One region of the Alteromonas sp. ABV4_150 genome, then DNA from elsewhere that is predicted to be linked to it. Evidence: predicted binding sites of a transcription regulator. Region 1 holds the regulator's gene; the other holds the start of a gene.
The links. Region 1 encodes LexA, which represses DNA repair genes until DNA is damaged. Its sites were predicted from a motif close to TACTGTATNNNNATACAGTA; they were not measured.
Positions count from the first base shown of each region.

Region 2: ACYX4M_RS16530 (putative DNA modification/repair radical SAM protein) is a predicted target of LexA. The motif match lies at 4,615-4,634, and genes of this name have one in related genera.

Region 1 covers NZ_CM149971.1:1,704,236-1,711,849, forward strand. Annotated here, with positions in the region: gene ACYX4M_RS07445 (hypothetical protein) at 1-2,773, shown strand, start outside; gene lexA (transcriptional repressor LexA) at 2,886-3,512, shown strand; gene coxB (cytochrome c oxidase subunit II) at 4,107-5,270, shown strand; gene ctaD (cytochrome c oxidase subunit I) at 5,281-6,909, shown strand; gene ACYX4M_RS07465 (cytochrome c oxidase assembly protein) at 7,061-7,614, shown strand, end outside.
Region 2 covers NZ_CM149971.1:3,815,168-3,822,781, reverse strand. Annotated here, with positions in the region: gene cadR (Cd(II)/Pb(II)-responsive transcriptional regulator) at 73-495, shown strand; gene ACYX4M_RS16550 (EF-hand domain-containing protein) at 832-1,080, opposite strand; gene trhO (oxygen-dependent tRNA uridine(34) hydroxylase TrhO) at 1,133-2,128, opposite strand; gene ACYX4M_RS16540 (VC2046/SO_2500 family protein) at 2,200-2,724, opposite strand; gene ACYX4M_RS16535 (response regulator) at 2,846-4,486, shown strand; gene ACYX4M_RS16530 (putative DNA modification/repair radical SAM protein) at 4,743-5,984, shown strand; gene ACYX4M_RS16525 (TIGR03915 family putative DNA repair protein) at 6,036-6,830, shown strand; gene ACYX4M_RS16520 (DUF6279 family lipoprotein) at 6,945-7,614, opposite strand, start outside.

The sequences.
Region 1 (7,614 bases):
TTACTTGTCTGAGGAAGGAGGGCTACCTTATGCTTACCAAGGTTCCCTTGTCGTAAAGGGCGATAAAACGGCAGGCATAGATTTAATGCAGGGCGCGGTTCGCTATGGTGAAGATTCCGACGGTGATGATACCTATGATATTGGCGTGTTTTTCAGCAGTATCGAGACCTTTGCAAGCAGTAATATCGCGAATATTGTCCTATCCGATATAGAAACCATTTCAGCACCTCCCGTTGCAGGTGAACCTTATTACTTTGCTTATGACCCTGTTTACACGTCTGACGATATAACCGTTGATGAGGGGTATTATTACGACTCTGATACGCCTGAACCTGATTTGTCAATATCCTACCGTTGGTATATTAACAACGTTGTTCTAGAGGGCGTTAGCGGAAGCACATTGCCTGCATACAACGCGGTGTTCGGTGATGAACTTAAAGTAACTATGGTTGTGTCCGACGGTGTAAACGTTGTTGAGTCGCAACCATTATTTATTACTATCAGTGACTCCCCAATGACACTTGTCGTTTCCAATATGCCTGAATCGGTAGCTGCTGGTGGTTACGTCGAGTTCACTGTGAGCATGACGGACCCCGATAAAATTAATAATGACTCTGCAGGGCAGCTTGTATCAGCGCCTGAAGGCGTAACCCTCGATGACGAAGGCTTATTGACTTGGCAGGTACCTGAGAGTCAGTTGTTCAACGAGCAAACGTATATTTTTAATTTTGCTAGCTTAGATGGCGAGGAGAATTTACAAACCCTAGAGATCAAGGCTTACGCAAATAAAGCCCCAGCCTACGCACGCGCAACGGCGATGACACCAATTTATAATCACGGATTTGCAGTCGCTTCATCTGATGGTGTAAAAGAGCTTGTATCAATTAATGAGCGAAGTGTGGGTACTTTTTCGTTAGAGGGAAATTCGCTCAAAAATACCTACGTATATCCCTATAAACTGCCCACTAAAGGTGAAATTAGGGGCGTGCATTCCCAGGATGTTGACGGTGACAATAACGATGAGATCTACCTTCTTACACAACAGGGTATGTCTGTTATAAAAGACCGTGAAAGTAATGCCGAAGCGGTGTTCGTTGTAGAAGGAAGTATAGTTTCTGGATTGTTTTATGACGTTAATGGCGATGGGATTGATGAAGTCGCTTATTTATACGGTGATGACTATTATGATCCGAACGCGATTGTCATTGTTGATGTTCAAACGGGTGAACAGTTACAGCAGTATGATATCGACGGCGTAAATAATATTGCTTTTGGTAATGTAGATGATGACGCTTCGATAGAGATGGTAACGAACAACGGTTACGTATTTGACATTGATAGTGGTACCAACCAATGGCTGTATGGCAGCGGGTTTAGCAACATGTTTGTTGTGGTGGGCGATATGAGTAACGATGGTGTCGATGAAATCATCGGTGCTGATAGTTGGAACCATATCTCAATTTACTCAGCAGTATCGAAAAACAGTTTAGCCACGCTGGAACATCCAGACATTTGCGATATAGCCTACACCAATGAAAGCTCCGCTGCTAAAGGGCTCGTGGTGGTATCCGAATGTCAGTGGGGACAGGTGAAAGGCTTTGTATTCGATGCGGGTCAAATTTCTGAGCAGTGGGCTATCGCTCACAACACGTACAGTGCTATGTCACTTCTTATCGATGATTTAGATAACGACAATGTGCCCGATATCATTTGGACTGGTGACAACCAAGTTTTAGTCGCACAGCAGAACGCTAGCGGTGAGTACGCATTGACAGATATTGAAAGTGCGCCGCGCGCTTATACATATCACGCTGCAGGCTGGGCTCACTACGGTGACAATGACGAAAGAGCTGTCTTTGTCAGTGACACAAGCAATTACGATTCATCTATTCAAATTCTATCAGTAAACAAAGACGATGAGTTTGCGATAAGTGGCGAAGTTGGTGAAGACGCCTATAACTACAGCAAGCCGGTCGTTACAGATTACAATAATGACGGTGTGGGTGAGTTATTAATAGGGGCGCTGGACTATAATTCGTCGTTCAATGTGGTGAGACTTTCGGATAATTCTGTTCAGTGGACACTGAGTCAAAATCACAACAGTCAAATATCATTTATTGAAGCACTAGATGTGAATAACGACAGTTACGCTGATGCAGTTGTCGTGGAAAACGATCGACTTAAAGCGTTTGATATTGAAAATCAGGTGCTAATTGACGCGATAAACAACGACTTTTCAATCAACGCGCTGGCTGTTTCAGAAAGTAATGGAGTGCATTATTTTGCTGTCGGGGGGTATCGTTCGTTCAAGCTCTATAAAATGCAGGACGGTGAGTTCGTTGAGTTAAATGAGTTGGAAACTACTTGCGATCAACTGCTCACAGTAAATTTTGATAGCGATAGTGACCTTGAGTTTGTGTGTCTGGATAGAGATTATTCAACTATCAATGTGTATGACGTGACAAGCGAAGCGTTAGCATTGAAAGAGACTATAGCGCTGTCTTTTTACCCTCAGAAGATAGCAGCTATACCAACGACATCGTCTAACCAGTCGATCCTCGCCATCCATCAGCCAGATGATTACGACTATTCGTATGATTACTATGACAGCATCGGGTACCAAGTAGTTGAGATTGATAATAAAGGGCATACGGTATGGCACAGTCCATTATTGGGGCTGCAAAACGTTGATGGTATGCGTACCCGCCAAAACAGCGATGGAGAGTTGGAGCTACAAATAGGTAACTCGGACATGGCCCTTCTGGCAAAATAAGGATACTGCACTTGTCGCAGACTCATGCGTGTAGCAAAAGACGCGGCAAGTGCTTGTTATTTGTTTTTAGGTGTATATACTTACAGGAACTGTATGAACAGACAGGTCTTTTATGCGCCCACTCACAGCTCGACAAACTGAAGTTTTAGAACTTATTAAAACAACCATGCAAGAAACGGGAATGCCGCCTACACGTGCGGAAATTGCTCGTCAACTTGGTTTTCGTTCTGCCAATGCAGCAGAAGAACATTTGAAAGCATTGGCGCGTAAGGGCGTAATTGAAATTTTACCTGGTACCTCCCGTGGTATTAAGCTCAATATCCCCCTTGAGGATACAGCACCAGAAGAAGAAGGTTTGCCTCTAATCGGGCGCGTAGCGGCTGGTGAGCCAATTTTGGCGCAAGAACATGTAGAATCGCACTACAAAGTCGATCCTGCTTTGTTTCAGCCTCAGGCAGACTTTTTGCTTCGCGTAAACGGCATGAGTATGAAGGACATCGGTATCTTAGATGGTGATCTCCTCGCGGTGCATCGCACGACTGATGTCCACAATGGTCAGGTCGTTGTGGCGCGGGTGGATGAAGACGTTACGGTTAAGCGTTTAGAGAAACGCGGTCGTGAAGTGTTACTCCATGCCGAAAATGAAGAGTTTTCGCCAATTAAAGTAGATCTTGCAAGCGAGCCTTTTGCTATAGAAGGTATTGCCGTGGGTGTCATAAGAAACGCCGACTGGATGTAAGGTTTTAACATCTTCAGCGAAAAGCGGCGCCCTAGCCGCTTTTTTAATGCCTTTTGTTGCCATATTTATGCTAGTTTTCTCAAGTTAGCAGCGCGCAATACCTCGTATAATCATGACCTCAAGTATAAATATTAAGCAGCACGCAAAAGCCATTCTGCCTATGAATGAATTTTTAGGTATGCATTCATTATTTGAAAATTTGTTTGAAAATTTGTTTGAAAATAAATATCGATAGCGCGTTACTCGTTGATTTTTCGCTCAAATGATTGCTCGTAAACTCACATGCGTTGTTCAAAATGCGCGTTTGATTTTACCCCGTCTCAACAGCTACCAATTTACTCCTTTATTCAAAACGTAACGTTAGGCTGCCATTGCAAATGATTAAAAATTGAACATTTCGTTAAATTTTTAACAGAAAAGACTAGACGGCACGGAATTATTGCGCAATTCTTAGACAAAGATTAACAAAATAATAACAATGGCTCTAAATTTGTTTTACAAGTTGAGGTTATGGGTCAATCGTTCGCAAACCATTTGGTAGGGCATCGCGCAAAAATATCAGCGTTTTTGGTCTTGCTATTACGGAGGTGCTGAGTGAAACAACTAACGACCGTTTTCGCAAAATGGTGTTCAACTATACCGTTTTTGCTTTTTTCTCCTTTGCTTCTTGCCCAAGAAGTCAGTGAAGAGGCTTCTTCACTTAATCTAAGACGCGGTGCCACCGACATCAGCGGGCAGGTTTACGACCTGCATATGCTGATGTTCTTTATATGCGTAGGGATTGCGGTTGTAGTGTTTGGGGTTATGTTTGCCTCAATGTATCTGCATCGGAAGTCTCGTGGTGCTAAGCCGGCTAACTTTCACGAAAACGTGAAGGTTGAAATTGCGTGGACCGTTGTTCCTTTTCTTATTCTAATCTTTATGGCTGTGCCTGCGGCGAACACCCTTATTGCAATGGAAGACACATCTGAGCCAGATATGACTGTGCTAGTAACAGGCTCACAGTGGAAGTGGCACTACAAGTATATGGACAGCGACGTAGAGTTTTATTCTCTGCTTGCTACTCAACGCGAGCAAATAGAGAACAAGTTTCAAAAAACAGATAACTACCTGTTGGAAGTTGACCGCCCATTGGTTATCCCTACTGGAAAAAAAGTACGCTTTCTTATCACTTCAGATGACGTTATTCACTCTTGGTGGGTACCTGACTTTGCTGTGAAAAAAGATGCCAACCCCGGCTTTATTAACGAGTCTTGGGCTAAGGTCAACGAGCCAGGCATTTATCGGGGGCAATGCGCTGAGCTATGCGGAAAAGACCATGGTTACATGCCAGTCGTGGTTATCGCTAAAGAACCCGCTGAGTTTGATAAATGGATGGGCGAACAAGAAGAAATTGTTCGTCAAGCCAAAGAAGAAGAGCAGCGTCTACTTTCTATGAATATGTCTATGGACGAATTAATGAAAGAAGGCGAGCGCGTTTATAACGCTACGTGTGCAGCCTGTCATATGCCAAATGGTGAGGGCTTACCAGGTGTATTCCCAGCACTTAAAGGCAGCAAGATGGCGTTAGAAGATCAACAAGGTCACATCGACATTGTCCTACATGGTAAGTCGGGTACGGCTATGCAGGCGTTTAGCAAAATGCTTAGCCTTAAAGAAATTGCAGCGGTAGTCACTTACGAACGCAATGCGTGGGGTAATAACACGGGCGATATGGTTCAGGCCAAAGACGTCAATGCAGTGGCAAACGGAAACTAGGAGCAGAAAAATGAGCAAAGCAACTGAAGTTATTTCGCCAGATACCTCTGCGCCTCACAGTGGTCACCTACATGATGACCATGAGCACCACGATCATATTCCCAAAGGAATAACGCGCTGGCTGTTTACTACTAATCACAAAGACATTGGCACACTCTACCTGTGGTTTGCCTTTATTATGTTTTTAGTTGGCGGTGCAATGGCCATGGTGATCCGCGCTGAATTGTTTCAGCCCGGCCTACAAATTGTTGAACCAAATTTCTTTAATCAAATGACTACGGTGCATGGGCTTATCATGGTTTTTGGTGCCGTAATGCCCGCTTTTACGGGGCTAGCAAACTGGCTTATCCCGATGATGATTGGGGCTCCAGATATGGCGTTGCCGCGGATGAATAACTGGAGCTTCTGGATTTTACCTGGCGCTTTTTTAATTCTGCTTAGCTCGCTATTTATGGAAGGTGGTGGCCCTGCCTTCGGGTGGACTTTCTACGCGCCGCTTTCAACAACCTATAGTGGCGATTCCACCGCGCTGTTCGTGTTCTCGGTTCACATTATGGGTATTTCCTCCATTATGGGCGCGATTAACGTGATTGTGACTATTTTCAATATGCGTGCGCCGGGTATGACCTGGATGAAAATGCCGCTATTTGTGTGGACGTGGCTTATCACCGCATTCTTGCTTATTGCCGTTATGCCCGTACTTGCCGGTGCGGTAACCATGGTATTAACGGATAAGTTCTTCGGAACGAGTTTCTTTGATGCTGCAGGTGGCGGCGACCCAGTTATGTTCCAGCACATTTTTTGGTTCTTTGGGCATCCTGAAGTGTACATCATGATTTTGCCTGCTTTCGGCATTATCTCGCAAATTGTTCCTACCTTTTCCAGAAAGCAGCTATTTGGCTATGCGTCTATGGTGTACGCCACAGCGTCTATCGCACTGCTTTCATTTGTGGTGTGGGCTCACCACATGTTTACCACGGGCATGCCGGTGTACATGGAGATGTTCTTTATGTTTGCCACCATGCTTATCTCGGTTCCTACTGGGGTTAAGGTGTTTAACTGGGTAGCAACCATGTGGCGTGGTTCACTAAGCTTTGAAATGCCAATGATGTTTGCTATTGCCTTTATTGTTCTGTTTACCATTGGTGGCTTATCAGGGTTAATGCTGGCGATAACACCTGTGGATTTCCAATATCATGACACCTACTTTGTTGTGGCTCACTTCCACTACGTTCTGGTAACTGGGGCAGTCTTTTCAATTATGGCGGCCGTGTATTACTGGTTGCCTAAATGGACAGGCAAAATGTACGACACTACCTTGGCTAAATGGCATTTCTGGTGCTCCTTGATATCGGTAAATGTCTTGTTTTTCCCTATGCACTTTGTTGGTTTAGCAGGTATGCCACGTCGTATTCCTGACTATGCATTACAGTTCGCTGATTTCAATAAATGGATAAGCTTGGGTGGTTTTGCTTTCGGCTTATCTCAGCTGATCTTTCTTGCCCTGCTTATCAAGGCGTGCAAAAAGCAAGGTGAAGCAGTATCGGCGCAAGTTTGGGATGGCGCTGAAGGGTTGGAATGGGAAATTCCATCACCTGCGCCTTACCACACGTTTGAAACACCACCTGTCGTGAAGTAACGGTAGGTGGCGTTTGTGAATTAGCCATTCTTGTAAAGTGCTAAAAAGCAGCGGTAAGGATGGCATTCACATAGTGCTGACAGTGGAGTAAATAAGCGGTTATACAAGCGTTTAACAAGCTTCACTAGTGAAGTTACCCGGAGGTTGCGTAATGTCACAGCAAAATGCAAATAACAAGATGGTTATCAAGCTTGTTGCTATTGTCATTGGCATGTTTGGCTTTGGCTTCGCCTTGGTCCCCTTGTATGACGTATTTTGTGACGTAGCGGGAATTAATGGCAAAACTGAGAACACGGCAGCAGTTTACCAATCAGTTGAGATTGATGAGTCACGTGAAGTGACCGTAGAGTTTATCACTCGCACCAATACTGGAATGCCATGGGAGTTTCGCGCCGAAACTAAGCGTGTGAAGGTGCACCCTGGCGAGCTTAACACGGTATCGTTTTATGTGAGAAACCCTGCATCAAGTAACATCGTTGCTCAAGCGATACCTTCTGTATCCCCCGGCACAGCGGCGCTCTACTTAAACAAGACAGAGTGCTTTTGCTTCAATCAACAGCCATTAGAGGCGGGAAGTGAGGCCTACATGCCCATGCAGTTCTACGTCGACCCGCAGCTACCCGAAGATATAACATTTTTTACCTTGCAGTACACACTCTATGACGTCACAGCGCGAGCCAGTGACCTAACGACAACACCGAATCC
Region 2 (7,614 bases), 2.1 Mb from region 1:
CTCGCTTTACTCACCTATAACGCGAGTGTAAACTCTATACTTGGTATAGAGTCAAGCTTTAGGCAAGTTAAAATGAAAATTGGGCTTCTGGCAGCTAAGACAGGGTTAAGTATTCAGACAATTCGTTTTTATGAGCGTAAATCACTATTGGCTGCACCTGAGCGAACGGCATCGAATTATCGAAGCTACTCTGAAGATGCACTGAAGCAGTTATTGTTTATAAAGCAATGTCGCGCATTAGATATGACAATCGAGGAAATTAAATTAGTACTGGAAACCCGAGCAAACCCAGAGAATAGCTGCGAAAACGTTAATACTACAATAGATAAGCATGTTGACGATATCGAACATCGGATAGCTGAATTAAAAGTACTACAAGAAACACTGATTTCAATTCGTTCTGCTTGCGATCATGATAAGAAGGTTAAAGAGTGCGGGGTATTGCATCAATTAGATAGCATTGCAGAAGTGTGTTCTTCTAGTACGGAGAATTAGTCTCGAATTATCAGTTTTATGTTGGAGCTTTGTCATAGGTATTCGGCTAAAGCAGCCATTCAATTTTTATTAGTAGCATGACCGTTGATTACCTCATTCGTGTCATTAAAATCTTAATGAGCCAAGGTCTGCTTCACGCTCAAAGCAGCCGTCCAACAATATACTCGTAAACCTAAATTTACCAACTTTTGCGCGCGCAAAACTCTGGCATAAAAAAACGGGTGCTTTTCAAAGCACCCGTTTTAACGATTTCTGTTTGCGTAGCTATAAGCTTTTCAGACACACTCAATAGAGCATACACAAAACCTAGCGATGGTATGGTTTACTAAGTAAAACTTAGTACTCCCACCATCCTTCTTGCCACCACTCCAAAAACTCTTCGAAGTCGATGTAACCATCGTCGTTACTATCGATAAGCTTAAAGCCTTCTTGTACGTGGCTAGCTTTAGTCTTTGGTGAGATTACGGTTAGAAGCTCGATGAACTCAGGTAAATCGATTTGGCCATTGCCATCACGATCAAAAAAGCTGAAGTCCTTTCTAATTTCTTCAATTTTAGATTCTGAAAGTTGAGTGCTCACTCGCATTCCTTATTTCAACTGCAATAACCACGAGTGTAACGCCCTTCTTTCTGACTGTCTACGCCTGATTTTCTTTTGCTTTAAGTGCGCGTAAACGTTGAGCTTCTGCTTTTTCCTGACGCTTTTGTTCCATTGTCAAACGCGCTTCGGTGCCAACGTGTTCTTGCTGACGCTCTTTCGCTAGTTGTACCTGCTTTTCACGTTCTCTAAAGCGAGCAATTTGATCGTCCGTGTGAGTACCGAAGCAGTGTGGACAGCTTACACCTGGCTCATACTTATCGCTTTGCTTGTCTTCTTCGGTAATAGGAAGTCGACACGCGTAGCACTGCTCATAGTGACTCTTCTCAAGATCGTGGTTTACCGCAACGCGATTATCGAATACAAAGCAGTCGCCTTCCCACATAGACTCTTCTTTCGGCACATCTTCAAGATACTGTAATATACCGCCTTCTAAGTGGTAAACCTCTTCAAACCCCTGCTCTTTCAAATACGCTGTCGACTTTTCACAGCGAATACCGCCGGTACAGAACATGGCCACTTTTTTATTTTTTGACGGGTCGAGTTCTTTCTCTACGTATTCTGGAAATTCGCGGAACGTATCGGTTTTAGGGTCAATGGCGTTCTTGAAAGTGCCAATTTCTATTTCATAACCGTTTCGGGTGTCAATTACGGTTACATCAGGATCGCTTATAAGCGCATTCCAATCTTTAGGCTTGACGTAAGTGCCTACGGTTTGGCGAGGGTCGATACCTTCAACGCCCATAGTCACGATTTCTTTTTTAAGTTTCACCTTTGTGCGATAGAACGGCTGTTCGTCGTGAAGTGATTCTTTGTAAGAGATTGGATTGATACGTTCATCACTGTTCAGATAAGCAAGCAATGCGTCAATACCTTCACGGGTACCAGAAACTGTACCGTTAATGCCTTCGTGGGCAAGAAGAAGCGTACCTTTGATACCATTTGCTTCCATAGTTTCTAGAAGCGGCTGGCGGATTTCTTTAAAGTTTTCAAGCGCAACAAATTTATACATTGCGCATACAATATATTTAGACATATTTTAACCTTTGCTGATTGGAGCGTAAGACCAGTGCAAAAATGCGGCGCGCAATATAACAAAACTGAGCGTTAAAAACTAGGGTAGCTCCCGTTATCACGCTCGCCTTGCGAAGATATAACATCGTAAAGTAACGTATTATCTTCTTTTATGGCGTTGTCATATTGCCTTTTTAATCGTTTCTGCGTCGCTAGACTGCAGTTATCTACAACGTCATCCGGGATGCGTTTTGCGTCATCGGTTTGAGCTAACGGCTCGGGTTTCATACTAAGATGCAGGCGTGCGCCTTCGTAGTCTGTTGCAACCAAATTTGAATGCACACGCATATCTACCCACTCGCTTTCACTGGCAGATAATGAAGGGCGTCTGTAGTGATTTAATGCCGCGAGTTGTGCCTCTATACTATTTCGGGCGTCAGCGTCTGGCGTTGCAGCTTCAATTTCAAAGGGTTCAGCTACGCTATGTTGCTGCATTGCAAGGTATAGCGAGAACAATGCTCCCTGCGATGAAGCACGAGCAAGTACACCACTTCGCTCCCAGTAAATACTGGGGTCTAGTTTTGTCTGTTCACTTGCTGAGGCTAAATCTGATGACATTCGTACACAGTGCTGTTTAAGTATACGTATGTTGTCGGCAAGATAATGTTTTTCTTAAGCTTATTTTCTAAAGTTAGATATACTTTCAAATTATGATAGGGCGTTTATTCACGGATTCGAAATGCAATTTAGCAACAAACAAGTATTGATTGTTGAGGACCAGCGTCCTTTCCTTCTGCTTTTGAAAGGACTAATGCACTCAATGGGCGCGTCTGATGTCGTGACTAAGTCTTCTGCTGAACAAGCGGTATCGCTGTGTAAAAAGCACAAATTTGATATTGTAATTTGCGACTTACATTTGGGTGCTGAAACCAAAAATGGCTATGAACTGATAGAAGAGTTGCGCACGCGCAGGCTAATAAACCCCACTTCAGTGTTTGTTCTTATCAGTGCTGATAGCGCCCGCCCTGTAGTGCTTGGCAGTATTGAGCGTCGTCCCGATGACTTTCTTATAAAACCTTTTTCACAAGTGCAGTTAAAATCTCGAATTGTTCGTGCGTGGCAAAAAAGACAATTTCTTCATCAAGCGTTCAGCTTGATAGATCAAGGTGAATACAACAGCGCCATAGATCATATTGAAGCGCTTTTAGAAGCCCCTCGTCATTACAAAGGTCATTGTGAGCAATTGCTAGTGGAGCTCTATTGGCGCATAGCTCAACCTAGAAAGGCGCTGGACGTATTAAGAAATTACATCGACGGAAAGCCAGTGCTATGGGCACAGATAGCTATTGGAAGAACCTATCTACTGTTGAACGAACATGAAAAAGCGATATCCATTGCCAAGAAAACGTTAAAACGGAACAGATTCAATGCTGATGCTCATGATATTCTTGCGCAAGCGCATCATGCCTTGGAAGCTGGTGAAAAGGCCCTAGATTCAATTAAAGAGGCTATTAAACTATCGCCGTTCTCTTTACCTCGCCACTTTCAGGCTTGTGAAATTGGCCGGGAAAATGACGATTTAGTGCTAGCAGCCAACTCTAGCCAAGCAATTTGGGATCTATCAAAACGCACTGTACATAAGAAAAGTTTACATTGGTGCGGCATGATACGCAGTTTGCTTGATGTTGCTGAGTCAGCGGACGATAAAAAGCAGCGTAATAAGTATCAACAAGAAGCGTTACTCACGTTACAACGGGGTAAATTCGATGAGTACCTGTACAAAATGGATAGGGATTTCGACGTAGATATTTTTGGCAATATTATAAATGCAAGAATAAGTGCGATTGACGGAAAGCTTATCGATGCAAAGCGTCATCTTAACAAGTCGCAAACGCAACTCGATGATAAATACTCAGAGGTACCCACTGCATTTATTCCAGATAGCATTAACGTTATGTACAAACTCGGAGAATTTGACGACGCGTTAGCGCTAAACGCCATTCTTAGCGCTAGAGATGAGGTACTCGACCAAAACAGTTCAAAGATGCTGGAGACCCAAGCACAAAGCGCACAAAAAAGCCTAGCTAGCTACCAGCAGTTTAATCGTGAGGGTATTCAACACTATCAGCAGCAAGACTATGAGCGCGCCAAAGCTTCATTTGCTCTCGCTCAAGGTTTTGCCCCGGTGAATACAGGCGTAGCGCTAAACTTGCTTCAATGTCTTCTTCAGATAGCCATACAAGAAGATAAGGCCGATGTGAAGTTAGTAAACGAGTGTAAACGACTGTTTAAGCTTATCGATGATATGCCTCTAAAAGCAGCCTATAAAGAAAAATACGACAACATTAGAGATGAACTATCTAAATTTATAGGATTTTAGCTTTAGCTTTAGCTTATTTTAATCGGTTAACAGCGAGATAGTCTTCGCCGTCACTCACCGGCGTCAATCCTGAATCGGGACAATCCCGCCAACATTAAATCTTCACCTTCATTTACCACACGCAATTGTACTGTATATATATACATGCTATAACATTTTAACTCTCAGCCTAGATGACAAAACACGTTTAGTCGTGTTTCTAAAAGAATTACTAGGCTGTTTGACTGTAATTACTTATAGGAAAGTTAAATCTGCGATGCACGACAGACTGATCCAAAAACTAGAAATTCTCTCCGATGCGGCTAAGTACGACGCATCTTGCGCGAGTGGTTCGGCAGGTAAACGACAAGCAGGGAAATCCGATAAGACTGGTATAGGTTCACTAACCGGCGGTTCGGGTATATGCCATAGTTTTACACCCGATGGAAGGTGTGTTTCGCTGCTTAAGATCCTTATGACAAACTACTGTATCTATGATTGTCATTATTGCATTAATAGGATTTCAAGCAATGTTCAGCGGGCGCGCTTTACAGTTAAAGAAACGGTAGATTTAACCCTAAATTTCTATAAGCGCAATTACATTGAGGGATTGTTTTTAAGCTCGGGGATTGTGGGTTCACCCGATATCACCATGGAAAGCATGGTTCGTATTGCGAAATCATTACGTCTTGACCATGGGTTTAAGGGATATATTCACCTTAAAACTATCCCGAATGCGTCGCCAGAATTACAAGCTGAAGCAGGTCTTTATGCAGACAGGCTTAGTATTAATGTGGAAATGCCTACACAATCATCGCTAAACAAGTACGCACCAGAAAAAGATCTCGGTGATATTCACGGTTCGATGAATACGCTGAAAGAAAAAATTGCAGAACATAAAGTAGACAAGACATTCTCAGGCAAGCGCCCTCCCCGTTTTGCACCTGGGGGGCAGTCTACGCAAATGATTATAGGTGCTGACGGGTCAAATGATAAAACCATTTTAGGAACAAGCGTTAAGCTTTATAGCGATCAAAAACTTCGTCGTGTTTATTACTCGGCATTTTCCCCTATTCCTGATGCGTCGGAAGTTCTACCGCTGAAACCTGCACCATTAATACGAGAGCACCGACTGTATCAGGCAGACTGGCTCTTACGCTTTTATGGTTTCGGCTTAGATGAAATTTTGCAAGATGACATGTTAGATATGGACTACGATCCCAAACTTGCATGGGCATTACGTAACCGTCATCTATTTCCTATTGATTTAAACAAAGCTGACAAACAGATGCTGCTACGCGTTCCTGGTCTTGGCGCCCGAACGGTACAGAAGATTTTGTCTATAAGGCGTAATACCAAGCTTAACTGGGTCGACCTTACTAAAATGCGTCTTCCCATTAAAAAGTTAAAGCCTTTTATTAGCGTGGGGGATTACTTTCCTGATATCCATTTACTCGACAGTACTAATTTCGAGCTTCAGTTTAAACAGCCTAAGCAGTTTGAGTTGTTTAGTGCTTGATTGTGCAGTTAACGCAGTTGAGTTTAGCCGTAGTCTAAGAGGTAGTTTTATATGAAGACCATTACCATTACTTCAATACCTGGCTTTGATGAATGGCGGGAAGCCTCACGAGAGTGCATTGCCAAGCGTATTCCCCCTGAACATATTATTTGGCAGAACGCTCATTCTGTACAAAACGATCTCTTCGGCAGTGACGACGATCAATGCAAAAACAAGAGGCCGCAAAGTAACCTTAATATTCCTAAATCTACACTGATACTTTTAAAGTACGCCCTGTGCCATAACGATCATAATCGATTTGCGCTATGTTACCGGGTGTTGTGGCGTGTCGTTTATGAAAATAAGCAACTTATTCAAATAAAAACTGACGACGATGTTATGCAGCTTTTCGCTATGGCGAAAGCGGTAAAACGTGATGCTTACAAAATGAGTGCCTTTTTGAGGTTCAGAGAAATAAAGGTAGAGGGTCACGAGCATTTTGTCGCTTGGTATGAACCTGAGCATTTCAGTCTAGAGATAAAACTTAACTTCTTCCAAACCCGTTTTAAGAATATGCGGTGGTCTATCTTAACCCCCTACCGCGCAGCTCATTGGGATACCGAAACACTAGTTTTAGAAGATAATCCCGATTCAAGCGTAGTGCCTGACGATGACCGCATTGAAAAATATTGGCTGACCTATTACGCCAACATATTTAATCCTGCGCGTATCAAGACAAATGCGATGTTAAATCAAATGCCGAAGAAGTACTGGAAAAATATGCCAGAGACATCGCTGATAGGCGATATGATAAAACATTCGGACGCCCGTGCTAGAAAGATGATCAGCGATGGCAATAAGCAATGAGCTAATCCAAATGAGTTAATATAACCTGGCCTAGCCCTTTATCTTTGGGCCAAGCTTAGGTCTAACCTTAATTTAGCTTTGCTCTAGCACTGGACTGACTTTGAGAAAGTAAATTTAGTTTCTAAAGTTCTCTACGGTATCAATCAGGTCGTCTATATTTTCGACAAGGGTCTCTCGCTGCTCGTCTGTTAGCGTGGTAAAAAGTTCGGATATTAACGTAGCGCTAACGGTCATGTTATGGGCGCTACTTTGCTTGTAAATATCACTTTTATAGCTATCTGGGTTTTGCATCAAGTCAACGAGTTCTGCTTCGAAGTTGTCGTTAAATTTACGGGTTACAAATAGCTTTCGTGCCGCGTTTTGAATATTCCTGCGATAGGTTAGCCATTCCCCCCCCGTGGAAATAAACTGGGTCGCGTACGTGGACACTAACTGCTTTTGCTCGCTAGTTAGCTTGCCTATGCGTTCACTTACAGTCTCCTCTATGCGCTCAATACGATCTTCTAACCGCTCTTCTTCAGACTTTTCTAGCGCCTCTTTTCGCTCCTCTTCTTCCTCTTTATTATCTTTCTCAAGCGCGGCAAAAAGCGTAACGACTTGCTCGTCATCGAGCGTTTTTGCTATTTCAGCTAATTCAGGGCTAACTTCATCACGCACTCTTTCCCAATGCGTTCTTGCGTTTGCGAGATGCTCAAGGACAGTATTTGAATCTAAGTGCCCTTCTTTGATTTGACGTTTAATATCGGTGAGTTGAGCTTGGTAACGTTTAAGCTCTGAGGTTTTG